Regions from separate parts of the Arthrobacter sp. BPSS-3 genome, predicted to be linked through region 2. Evidence: riboswitches for the same ligand, from Rfam matches in the RefSeq annotation. Region 2 holds a riboswitch; the other holds the start of a gene.
What was found. A riboswitch is a leader RNA that binds a small molecule or an ion and turns the genes downstream of it on or off. The one in region 2 is predicted to bind cyclic di-AMP.

Region 1 (4,847 bases), on a different contig from region 2:
CGCGATGGGCATGAGCCGGGTGTTCCTGGGCCATCACTGGATGACCGACGTGATCTTCGGCTGGGCGCTGGGCCTGGGCTGGGTGGGGATCGTGATCCTGGCGCATCGGCTGTTCCACGTGATCAGGCACCGGGAACGGACCGGCCCGGCACCCACCTTCGACAACGGCCAGCGCCTGCGCGAGAAGGCGCCGGACGGGCACCACGACGCCGAAACGGCGCATGGTCGCGGGGTGGCCGACGACGCCGGGACCCCCGGCGGGCGGGGTCGGTCCGAAGCGTCCGGATGATAGTTTTGACCCATGCGCACTCTCGTTGTCGACCACCCGCTGGTGGCCCATAAGCTCACCGTTCTGCGGGACAAGAACACCCCGTCACCCGTCTTCCGCCAGCTCACCGAAGAGCTGGTCACGCTGCTGGCGTACGAGGCAACCCGCGACGTCCGTACCGAACCGGTCACCATCGAGACGCCGGTCAGCACCACCATCGGCACGGCCTTCACCAAGCCCACCCCGCTGGTGGTCCCGATCCTCCGCGCCGGCCTTGGCATGCTCGAGGGCATGACCAAGCTGGTCCCCACCGCGGAGGTCGGCTTCCTGGGCATGGCCCGCGACGAGGAAACCCTGGACATCATCACCTACGCCGAGCGGCTCCCCGAGGACCTGACCGACCGTCAGATCTTCGTCCTGGACCCGATGCTGGCCACCGGCGGCACCCTGCGCGAGGCGATCAAGTTCCTCTTCAAGCGCGGCGCCTCCGACGTCACCTGCATCTGCCTGCTGGCCGCCCCCGAGGGCCTGGCCAAGCTGGAGGAAGAGCTCTCCGACGCCAACGTCACGATCGTGCTGGCCTCCATCGACGAGAAGCTGAACGAGAAGTCCTACATCGTCCCCGGCCTGGGCGACGCCGGCGACCGGCTCTACGGCATCGCCGGGTAGCGCGTCCGCTTTCCCTCGGGCCGCTGAACGGGCCGCCCGGGGATACAGCAAAGGCACCGGATCTGAGAAGATCCGGTGCCTTTGTTGTCTCTGCGCGGGGTGGCGTCAGCCTTGGCGGCTTAGTACCAGTTGTTCGCGTAGTGGAAGTTCAGGGCGCCGCAGGGGGAGCCGTACCGCTCCTGCACGTACTGCAGGCCCCAGTTGATCTGGGTGCGGTAGTTGGTCATGTAGTCCGCGCCGGCGCTGGCCATCTTCTCGGCCGGGAGGGACTGGACCACGCCGTAGGCACCGCTGGACGGGTTGGTGGCCGTGGTCTTCCAGTCCGATTCGCGGGTCCAGAGCTTCATCAGGCACTGCATCTCGCTCGGGGCCCAGCCGTGGGCCGGCAGCTGCGAGGCGGCGTAGGCCTGGGCACCGGCGGGATCGTCGACCGCCACCGGCTGCGGGGCCGGGGCGGGTGCCGCCGCGGGAGCCGGAGCAGCCGGTGCGGGGGCCGGGGTGGACGGCGCCGGGGTCTCGGGCATGACCTTGGAGGCCTGGGCTTCGACGCTGGCCGGTGCCGTGGCCGGGGTGTAGCTGCCGAGCCGTTCCAGGTCGGAGAGCTGCAGGGCCGGTGCCTGGGTGGCGGTCGCGGCCGGGGCAGTAGTGCCGGTGGCCTGGCCTGCGGCGCCGGCGCCCAGCAGTACTGCGGCCGCGGTCAGTGCGACGGCGGTGAGCTTGCCCTTGGAGCCAAAGCTGGCGCGGCCTCGGGTGGCCGAGCCCTGGGCCGGGTCGGCGCGGTGGCGCGCGACGTCGGCCGAGGAGGTGCGTTTAGCGCCTTTTAGGCGCACGGGTGCCTTGTGTTCAGTCATGTTCGCCTCTCAACGCCTACGGAGTTAGCTGTCGGGTTCGGATGAGAAATCCGGCCGCTCGGATGATCAACGAGTCGGCTTTACCCCAAGGGGTGCATGGATGCAGGTGCCCGGGAACTCTGGGTTCCCCGTCTCTGCCTCAATCCATGGAATCCGGGAAGCGGCAGAGTTTGGCGTCAGACCCGGATATGCGGCCAGATCGATGGCCGCACCATAAAAACGGTACCGGACTTTCTCCCTCATGTCACATTTAGGTAACGCCGCGGTGTGGCTGGTTGCCGATTCGCGGTGGGCTGGCCCCGCTTTTCGGGCCGTTTCGACGGTTCCCCGCACGCCCGACGCTTGGAGACGTCTATTCGGCAGGGAACCGTCGAAACGGCGGACCGTCCGGAGCGGCTACTTCGCCAGCAGGTACACCGTGGTGCCGCCGACGCTCTGGGCGGGGTAGGTGGCCGCCACCCAGTCGGCGATCCTGGCGGCGTCGTCGGATCCGCTTTCGCCCTGCATGGTGCGGCCGGCGATGAAGTAGTGGATCCGGCCGTCGGCGACGTACTGCTGGAACTGCTCGAGCGTGGGTGCGGGGTCGGTGCCGTTGAACCCGCCCACGGCCATCACGGGCAGCTGCGTGGCGAGCTGGTAACCGGCGGCGTTGTTGGACCCGACGACGGCGGCCGCCCAGGTGTAGCGGCCGGCGTCCGTTTCGAGGGCATCCACCAGGGCAGACGACGGGGTGGTCGCGCCGAGGAGCCCGCCCATACCCCCGCCCATGCCCCCGCCCTGGCTGCGGACGGTGCCGTTGGTCCCGTTGCTGTTGGCCCCGGCGCCGTTGGTCGGGCCGAAGGGATTGCCCTGCGCGGTGCCCATGGTTCCGCCCGTGCCGCCGAACATGGCCGGCAGGCCCGCCCGGCCGCCCACCGCAGGCCCCGCGCTGACGATCGAGCCGGAATGCGCGGTGGCGGCGGTGGACAGCGAGTACGCCAAGGGACCGGCGAGGGCCGCGACGACGGCGAGCCCCGCCGTCGTACGTCCCAACAGCGCCGCCGTCGTACCGCCCGGGGACAGTGGCCCAATGGTCCCGGCGGCTACAGCGCCGGCGGCCCGGGCCCGAATGGCCGGAACCATCACGCCGACGGCCGCGGCCAGCGCCACGGCGAGAACCAGCCAGCGCAGCCACGGAACGAACGCGGGCGTGCGGCCCAGCAGCTCGAAAGCCATGAAACCGGCCGCGGCCACCGCGGCGGCGAGCGTCCCGGCGGCAACGGGTTGATCCCGCCGCTGCCACAGCAGCACCGACCCCAGACCGGCCAGCCCGGCGACCCCCGGGGCCAGCGCCACCATGTAATACGGATGGATGATGCCGGCCATCAGGCTGAACGTCAGCCCGGTGACCAGCACCCAGCCGCCCCAGACCACCACGGAGGCGCGGACGGCGTCGGTCCGTGGTGCCCGCCGGCCCAGCCACAGCAGCCCGGCCGCCAGCAGCAGCACCGACGGCAGCAGCCACGCGATCTGCCCGCCGAACTCGCTGTTGAAAAGCCGGAGCAGGCCGGGGGTGCCCCAGCCGTTGCCGCCGCCGACGCTCCCGGTCTCGTCCCCGCTGAGCCGGCCCAGGCCGTTGTAGCCCAAGGTAAGTTCCAGGATGGAGTTGCCCTGCGAGCCGCCGATGTAGGGCCGGTCCGCCGCAGGGGTGAGCTCGACGGCGGCCAGCCACCAGCCGGCCGCCACCACCATCGCCGCGCCCGTCGCCAGCAGGTGCAGCAGCCGCCGGCCCAGGCCGGCGCGCCCGGCGAGCAGGTAGGCCGCGGCGAAGCCCGGGACCACCAGCAGCACCTGCAGCTGCTTGGTCAGGAACCCGAAGCCCAGCAGCACCCCGGCCAGCAGCAGCCAGCGCAGCCGGCCGTCCTGGATGGCGCGCAGCACCGCGTAGGCTGCAGCCGTCATCAGCAGGACCAGCAGGGCATCCGGGTTGTTGAAGCGGAACATCAGCACGGCCACCGGGGTCAGGGCCATCACGGCACCGGCGATCAGTCCGGCGCGGTGGGCCAGCCGAGCGTCTTCCGTCGCGGGGGCGGCGGCCCGGCGGACGGCCAGGTAGACCAGCCAGACCGTCGCGACGCCCATCAGAGCCTCGGGCACCAGGACGCTCCAGGAGCTCAGCCCGAAAAGCCGCACGGACAGGCCCATCACCCAGAGCGACGCCGGCGGCTTGTCCACCGTGATGGCGTTTGCCGCGTCGGACGAGCCAAAGAACCAGGCCGTCCAGTCCTGCGAGCCGGCCTGCGCCGCCGCGGAGTAGAAGGCGTTCGCCCAGCCGGAGGAACCGAGGTTCCAGAGGTAGAGCATCGCGGTTCCGATCAGCAGGACGGCCAGTTCCGCCCGCTGCGCCATGGCCCGGCGCCGGGGCAGCGCAGTGTGCGGGAGTCCGGACGCCTGCGGCCGGAGGTGCCGACGGCGGCCGCCGCGCCACCCTGGGTGGCGCCGGCCGGAGCCGGCAGCCTCAGTCGCCGGGCTTGCTCCGGGCCCGGGCCCGGCGGGCGAAGTGACGGCGGACCCGGTGCTTGTGAGCTCGGTGGAAGCAGTCATGGCCTAGCCCGCCAGCTTGTAGACGGTGGTGGAGCCGACGGTCTGTGCCTGGTAGTTGGCGGCAACCCAGGCCGCGACCTCGGAGTTTCCGCTCCGGCCGCCGCCCATACCGCCCATGCCGCCGCCGGCGATGAAGTAGCCGATCTCCCCGCGGTCCACCATGGCCTGGAAGTGGGCCAGGGTGGGATAGGGGTCGCCGCCGTTCCAGCCGCCGAGGGCAATCACGTTGGTGCCGGTGGCGAGCTCCAGGTCAGCGGCGGAGGTGGCGCCGGAGACGACTCCCGACCATTTCGCCGTCGAGGTTTTCAACAGTGCGGCGAGCTCAGCTGAGGCGGTGGCGCCTCCCGGGCCGCCAGCGCCTCCCGCGGTGAGGCCAGCCGCGTTCTGTGCCGCCGTGTCCTGGCCGCCGGGGAAGCCGGTGCCGTCGGTGGCTCCCGTCCCGGTGCCGCGCGTCCGGCCGGCCGCCCCGAAGCCGC
Region 2 (4,847 bases):
GTTGTCGCCGACGGCCTTGGCAATGACAGCCAGCGAGTTGGTCTTGGTGACCTCCGCGCGGTGGCGTGCAATGGTTGCACGAGTAGTCATTTAGTTCTCTCTTTCGTGATCCTTTGTGTCCGCGCTCTTGAACAGGCGGGACTAAGGACGCTCCGGCATCTTGGGGGTACGCCGGATCGCCCCGAAACGGGTTTCTTTAGCGAAGGGTGTACTGCGAAGACGCGCCAAAAGCAGGAACTGCATTGCGTGAACCATCCCGGGCGCCGGCAAGGGCAACGCGGTGCATGGTCATCAGCGGGCTCGACTGAGCCTCGCCGGCGCGAAAACGCGCAGCATTGTGGCGTGAAGACACGAAAGTAGCCTCTCCCAATGCCTACGAGGTGAGCTGTCGGATTCGGATGGGAGTCACCCGGCCGCTCCGCTTCCTGGGAAGCTTTGCGACTTAACCCCTAGGCCCTCTTGCGAAGACCAAAATTGGTTCCCCCGCCCCTGCCAGACGATGTCATGCGAACGGACCTTGAGCGGTGGCAGAGTTAGGCAATCCACTCAAGAGCGCCAACTTCGGTGAAGTTGGCGTGCTTCATACGGTACAACAGTTCGGACTCAATGTCACATTCAGATCACGGCGTGTCACGGAAGTGTGAGCATTGCGAAGGGCTCTTCTAGAGCCAGCCCAGCGGATCAACGACGTCCCCATTGACCATCACCTCGAAGTGGAGGTGGCAGCCGGTGGAGGCACCGGTTGTTCCGCTCATCGCTATCACATCGCCACGGGAGACCTTCTGGCCGACGTGGACGCTGGATGACGACAAGTGGTTATACGTGGTCTCCAGGCCATTGCCATGGTCGACCACAATCCGGTTGCCGCCCCCGTAGGGGTGCCAGCCGGAGAAGGTTACGGTGCCGCTTGCTGCGGCATGGACGGCCGTCCCGCACTGGGCGGCGTAGTCCTGGCCGCGGTGGAATTCGCCCACCGCGCCGGTAATGGGGCTGATCCGGTAACCGAAGGGCGAAGCCGTGATCATGGTGTCCAGCGGGGCGCCGAGCGTCCCCGCGGATGCGGCGCGGGTGATGGAGCCGACGGATTGCGCGCTGAGCAGCTGCTTGAGCTTGCCGTCCGGGTCGCCCTTGGTGGTGACGGCGGTGCGGTTGAAGTCGATCTGGGCCGCGGCGGCCTTGACCTCGGGCTGGGCCGCCGCGGAGACAGATCCCGAGGTGGGGGCGTCGACGGCCAGAGCGGGGCCGGTAACGGGGACGGCCACGGTGAGCGCGATGCCAGCGGCGGCCAGGGTCATGCCGGCCTTCTGGCCCATGCCGGTGACGGCGGCGAAGTCTGCGACCTGGCGGAGCGGGCTGCGCCGGCTGCGGCGCTCGTCCCGGTGCGCGTCGCGGGGGCGCGGGGCGGTGACGTCGACGGCGGGGCGCGGCTCCGGAGCCGGGCCGGCGGCGCGGCGGCGCCCGCGGACGGTCTGCGTGCTCAAGTGGTTCCTCTCTGAAAAGCCTGCGAAGTTAGCTGTCGGATTCGGGTCAGAGAGTGCATAGACCCGGTCCGCCGATGCAAGCATCCAGGCAGAGAGGCACCCGGAAATGGTGTCCTCAGAGAGTTCGCTTGCCGCTAGCGGACTTCACCCCAAGGCCGGAATTACCGGCCGGTAGTGGTTCCCCCGCCTCTGCCAGAAGGTGATTCGCACCCTGATCCGCTGGCAGAGCTCGGCTTCGGATCAGGTAACGCTTTAGTCTCGGTACTAGTCGATAACTATAGGGGATTAAGACCCGTAGTAATAATTTCGTTATCTCCTAGACGGGCTAGTAAACAGCACCCTTACGGTATGCTTCCGCGTCGACCTACCCGCGGGTAACGAAAACGTGGGCGGCGACCTCGGGCGGCAGCTCGAGCGCGCCCTCAATGTCGGGGACGCGGACGGAGATGTACTCCCCCACCCGCTCCAGCGAGACGGTGGCCCCGGGCCGGATACCGCCCTCGTCCAGCTGCACCAGCAGCTCGGGTTCCACCTGGATGGGTTCGGCAAGCCGGCTCACGGTGATTCTGGAGTCCGCGGCATATCCCGCCATGGCGTCCAGGAGGTTGACGACGCCGTCGGCCTGTTCCGCCGTCGGCAGACCGCCCAGTTCGGCGAGGCCCGGGATGGGGTTGCCGTACGGGGAGACGGTGGGGTGGTCCAGCATCTCGAAGATGCGGCGCTCAACCCGTTCGCTCATCACGTGCTCCCAGCGGCAGGCTTCCTCATGGACATAGGCCCAGTCCAGGCCGATCACGTCGGCCAGCAGCCGTTCGGCGAGGCGGTGCTTGCGCATCACCTCGGTGGCGCGCCGCCGACCCACCTCGGTCAGCTCCAGGTGGCGGTCGCCGGAAACCACTACCAGCCCGTCGCGTTCCATCCTGCCGACGGTCTGGGAGACGGTGGGTCCGGAGTGGCGGAGTCGCTCGGCAATGCGGGCCCGGAGCGCGACGATGTTCTCTTCCTCAAGCTCCAGAATGGTCCGAAGATACATCTCCGTAGTGTCGATCAGATCCGTCATCCAGCTCAGCTCCTTGAGCGCCGTCCTTGCGTCATTCCACCGTACAACGTGCGGGGTGCGGCCACCCGGGATCCGCCATACGCTCCGGACAGCCTAGCCTATTGTGAATTACTCCGGATAATTTGAGGGCCGACTTCCTGACCGGACTATGACAGCCCGTTTTCCGGCGCCGGGGCCGCCGTCGGGCAGAATGGAAGCGGTCCTTACCGGCCGACCAGCCACCTCTCGCACCCAGCCGACCATTGGAGCCATTGTGAGCGACACCAGCATCACCATCCCCGCGAACCTTCTTCCCAAGGACGGCCGGTTTGGCGCCGGGCCCTCGAAGGTGCGCCCGGAACAGATGGAGGCCCTGGCGTCGGCCTCGGCCACCCTGCTCGGCACCTCGCACCGCCAGGCCCCGGTCAAGAACCTGGTGGGCTCGGTCCGTTCCGGCCTCAGCGACTTCTTCCGCGCCCCCGAGGGCTACGAGGTGGTCCTGGGCGTGGGCGGCTCCACGGCGTTCTGGGATGTCGCCAGCTTCGGGCTCGTGGAGAACAAGGCCCAGCACCTCTCCTTCGGCGAGTTCGGGTCCAAGTTCGCCGCGGCCACGAACAAGGCGCCTTTCCTGGCCGAGTCCTCGATCATTAAGGCGGAGCCGGGCACCCGGCCCGAGGCGCGGGCGGAGACCGGTGTGGACGTCTACGCCTGGCCGCAGAATGAGACCTCCACCGGCGTGGCCGCCCCGGTCCGGCGGGTGGCCGGCGCGGACGAGGGCTCGCTGGTCCTGGTCGACGCGACCTCCGCCGCCGGCGGCCTGGATGTCGACGTCGCGGAGTCCGACGTCTACTACTTCGCGCCGCAGAAGAACTTCGCCTCCGACGGCGGACTGTGGCTTGGCCTGTTCTCCCCCGCGGCCCTGGAGCGGGCCGCCCGGGTCAAGGCCTCCGGCCGCTGGATCCCGGACTTCCTGGACCTGCAGACTGCCATCGACAACTCGCGGCTGAACCAGACCTATAACACCCCCGCGCTGGCGACCCTCGTGACCCTGGACGCGCAGGTGCGCTGGCTCAACGCCAGCGGAGGCCTGGACTTCGCCGCGGCACGCACCGCCGACTCCGCGGGACGGATCTACCGCTGGGCCGAGGCGTCCAGCTTTGCCACCCCGTTCGTTACGGACCCGGCCGACCGCTCCAACGTGATCGCCACGATCGACTTCGACGAGTCGGTCGACGCCGCCGCGATCGCCAAGGTGCTGCGCGCCAACGGGATTGTCGACACCGAGCCGTACCGGAAGCTGGGCCGTAACCAGCTGCGGATCGCGACCTTCGTCGCGATCGAGCCGGACGACGTGTCGGCCCTGCTGGAGTGCATCGACTACGTCGTGGCAGAGCTGGCGAAGTAGGCCCGGGGCCGCCCTCCGGGGCGGCCTAGCGGCTGGGGGCGTCGTCGGGGTTTACCGCCCGGACGACGCCGTCGTCGTCTGCCGTGCCGATCGCCCCACCGGGCACCAGCCGGAAGAAGCGCAGGCCGCGGGCCCGCCGGTTGAAGGCGATCCGCAGGTGGCGTGCCCGGATGATCCAGACCATCCCGATCAGGGCCGCGCCCACGCCGGCGGCGGCGGCGACGCCCATGGACCAGCGAGGGCCGGCGACGTTTGCCACCCAGCCCACGAACGGTGCCCCGATGGGTGTTCCGCCCATGAAGATCGCCATGTACAGGGCCATCACCCGGCCGCGCATGGCCGGGTCCGTGGTGGTCTGCACATAGCCGTTGGCGCTGGTCATCATGGTGATGGCGCACAGCCCCACCGGCACCAGCGCCACGCCGTACCAGAAGTAGTTCGGGGCCAGAGCGGCCAGCCCGGAGGTGATGCCGAAGACCCCGGCGGCCCCGAAGATCATCCGCATCCGCGGGCGGCCGCGGCCGGCCGAGAGCAGGGCCCCGGCAACCGAGCCGATGGCCATGATCGAGTTCATCAGCCCGAAGGCGCCGGCGTCGAGGCCGAACTCGGTGCCCACCATCGCGGCGATGAAGAGCACGAAGTTCAGGCCCAGGGTCCCGACGATGAAGACCGCCACGAGGACCACCACGATGTCCGGCCGGTGCCGCACGTAGCGCAGTCCCTCCCGGATCCGGCCCTTGCCGCCGCGCGCCTTGGGGAGTTTCCGCAGCGACGCCGTCGGGATCCGGGCGAGGCTGGCCAGCAGCGCCACGAAGGTCAGGGTGTTGACCAGGAACACCCAGCCGGGCCCGATCGCGACGGTCAGGACACCGGCGACCGCGGGCCCGATCATCCGGGCGACGTTGAAGGAGGCGCTGTTGAG

Region 1: it holds a riboswitch for cyclic di-AMP, as region 2 does, so the genes downstream of both, ACFVY3_RS11315 (hypothetical protein) here and ACFVY3_RS12310 (M23 family metallopeptidase) in region 2, are expected to answer to the same signal.

Annotation. Positions count from the first base shown of each region.
Region 1 is NZ_JBIMMV010000006.1:167,528-172,374, forward strand. Features, by position in the region: gene ACFVY3_RS11305 (phosphatase PAP2 family protein) at 1-289, shown strand, start outside; gene upp (uracil phosphoribosyltransferase) at 302-937, shown strand; gene ACFVY3_RS11315 (hypothetical protein) at 1,057-1,788, opposite strand; cyclic di-AMP (ydaO/yuaA leader) riboswitch at 1,787-1,974, opposite strand; gene ACFVY3_RS11320 (ArnT family glycosyltransferase) at 2,185-4,371, opposite strand; gene ACFVY3_RS11325 (ArnT family glycosyltransferase) at 4,375-4,847, opposite strand, start outside.
Region 2 is NZ_JBIMMV010000007.1:138,353-143,199, forward strand. Features, by position in the region: gene ACFVY3_RS12305 (NlpC/P60 family protein) at 1-90, opposite strand, end outside; cyclic di-AMP (ydaO/yuaA leader) riboswitch at 357-550, opposite strand; gene ACFVY3_RS12310 (M23 family metallopeptidase) at 663-1,481, opposite strand; cyclic di-AMP (ydaO/yuaA leader) riboswitch at 1,484-1,726, opposite strand; gene ACFVY3_RS12315 (metal-dependent transcriptional regulator) at 1,846-2,541, opposite strand; gene serC (phosphoserine transaminase) at 2,795-3,925, shown strand; gene ACFVY3_RS12325 (MFS transporter) at 3,951-4,847, opposite strand, start outside.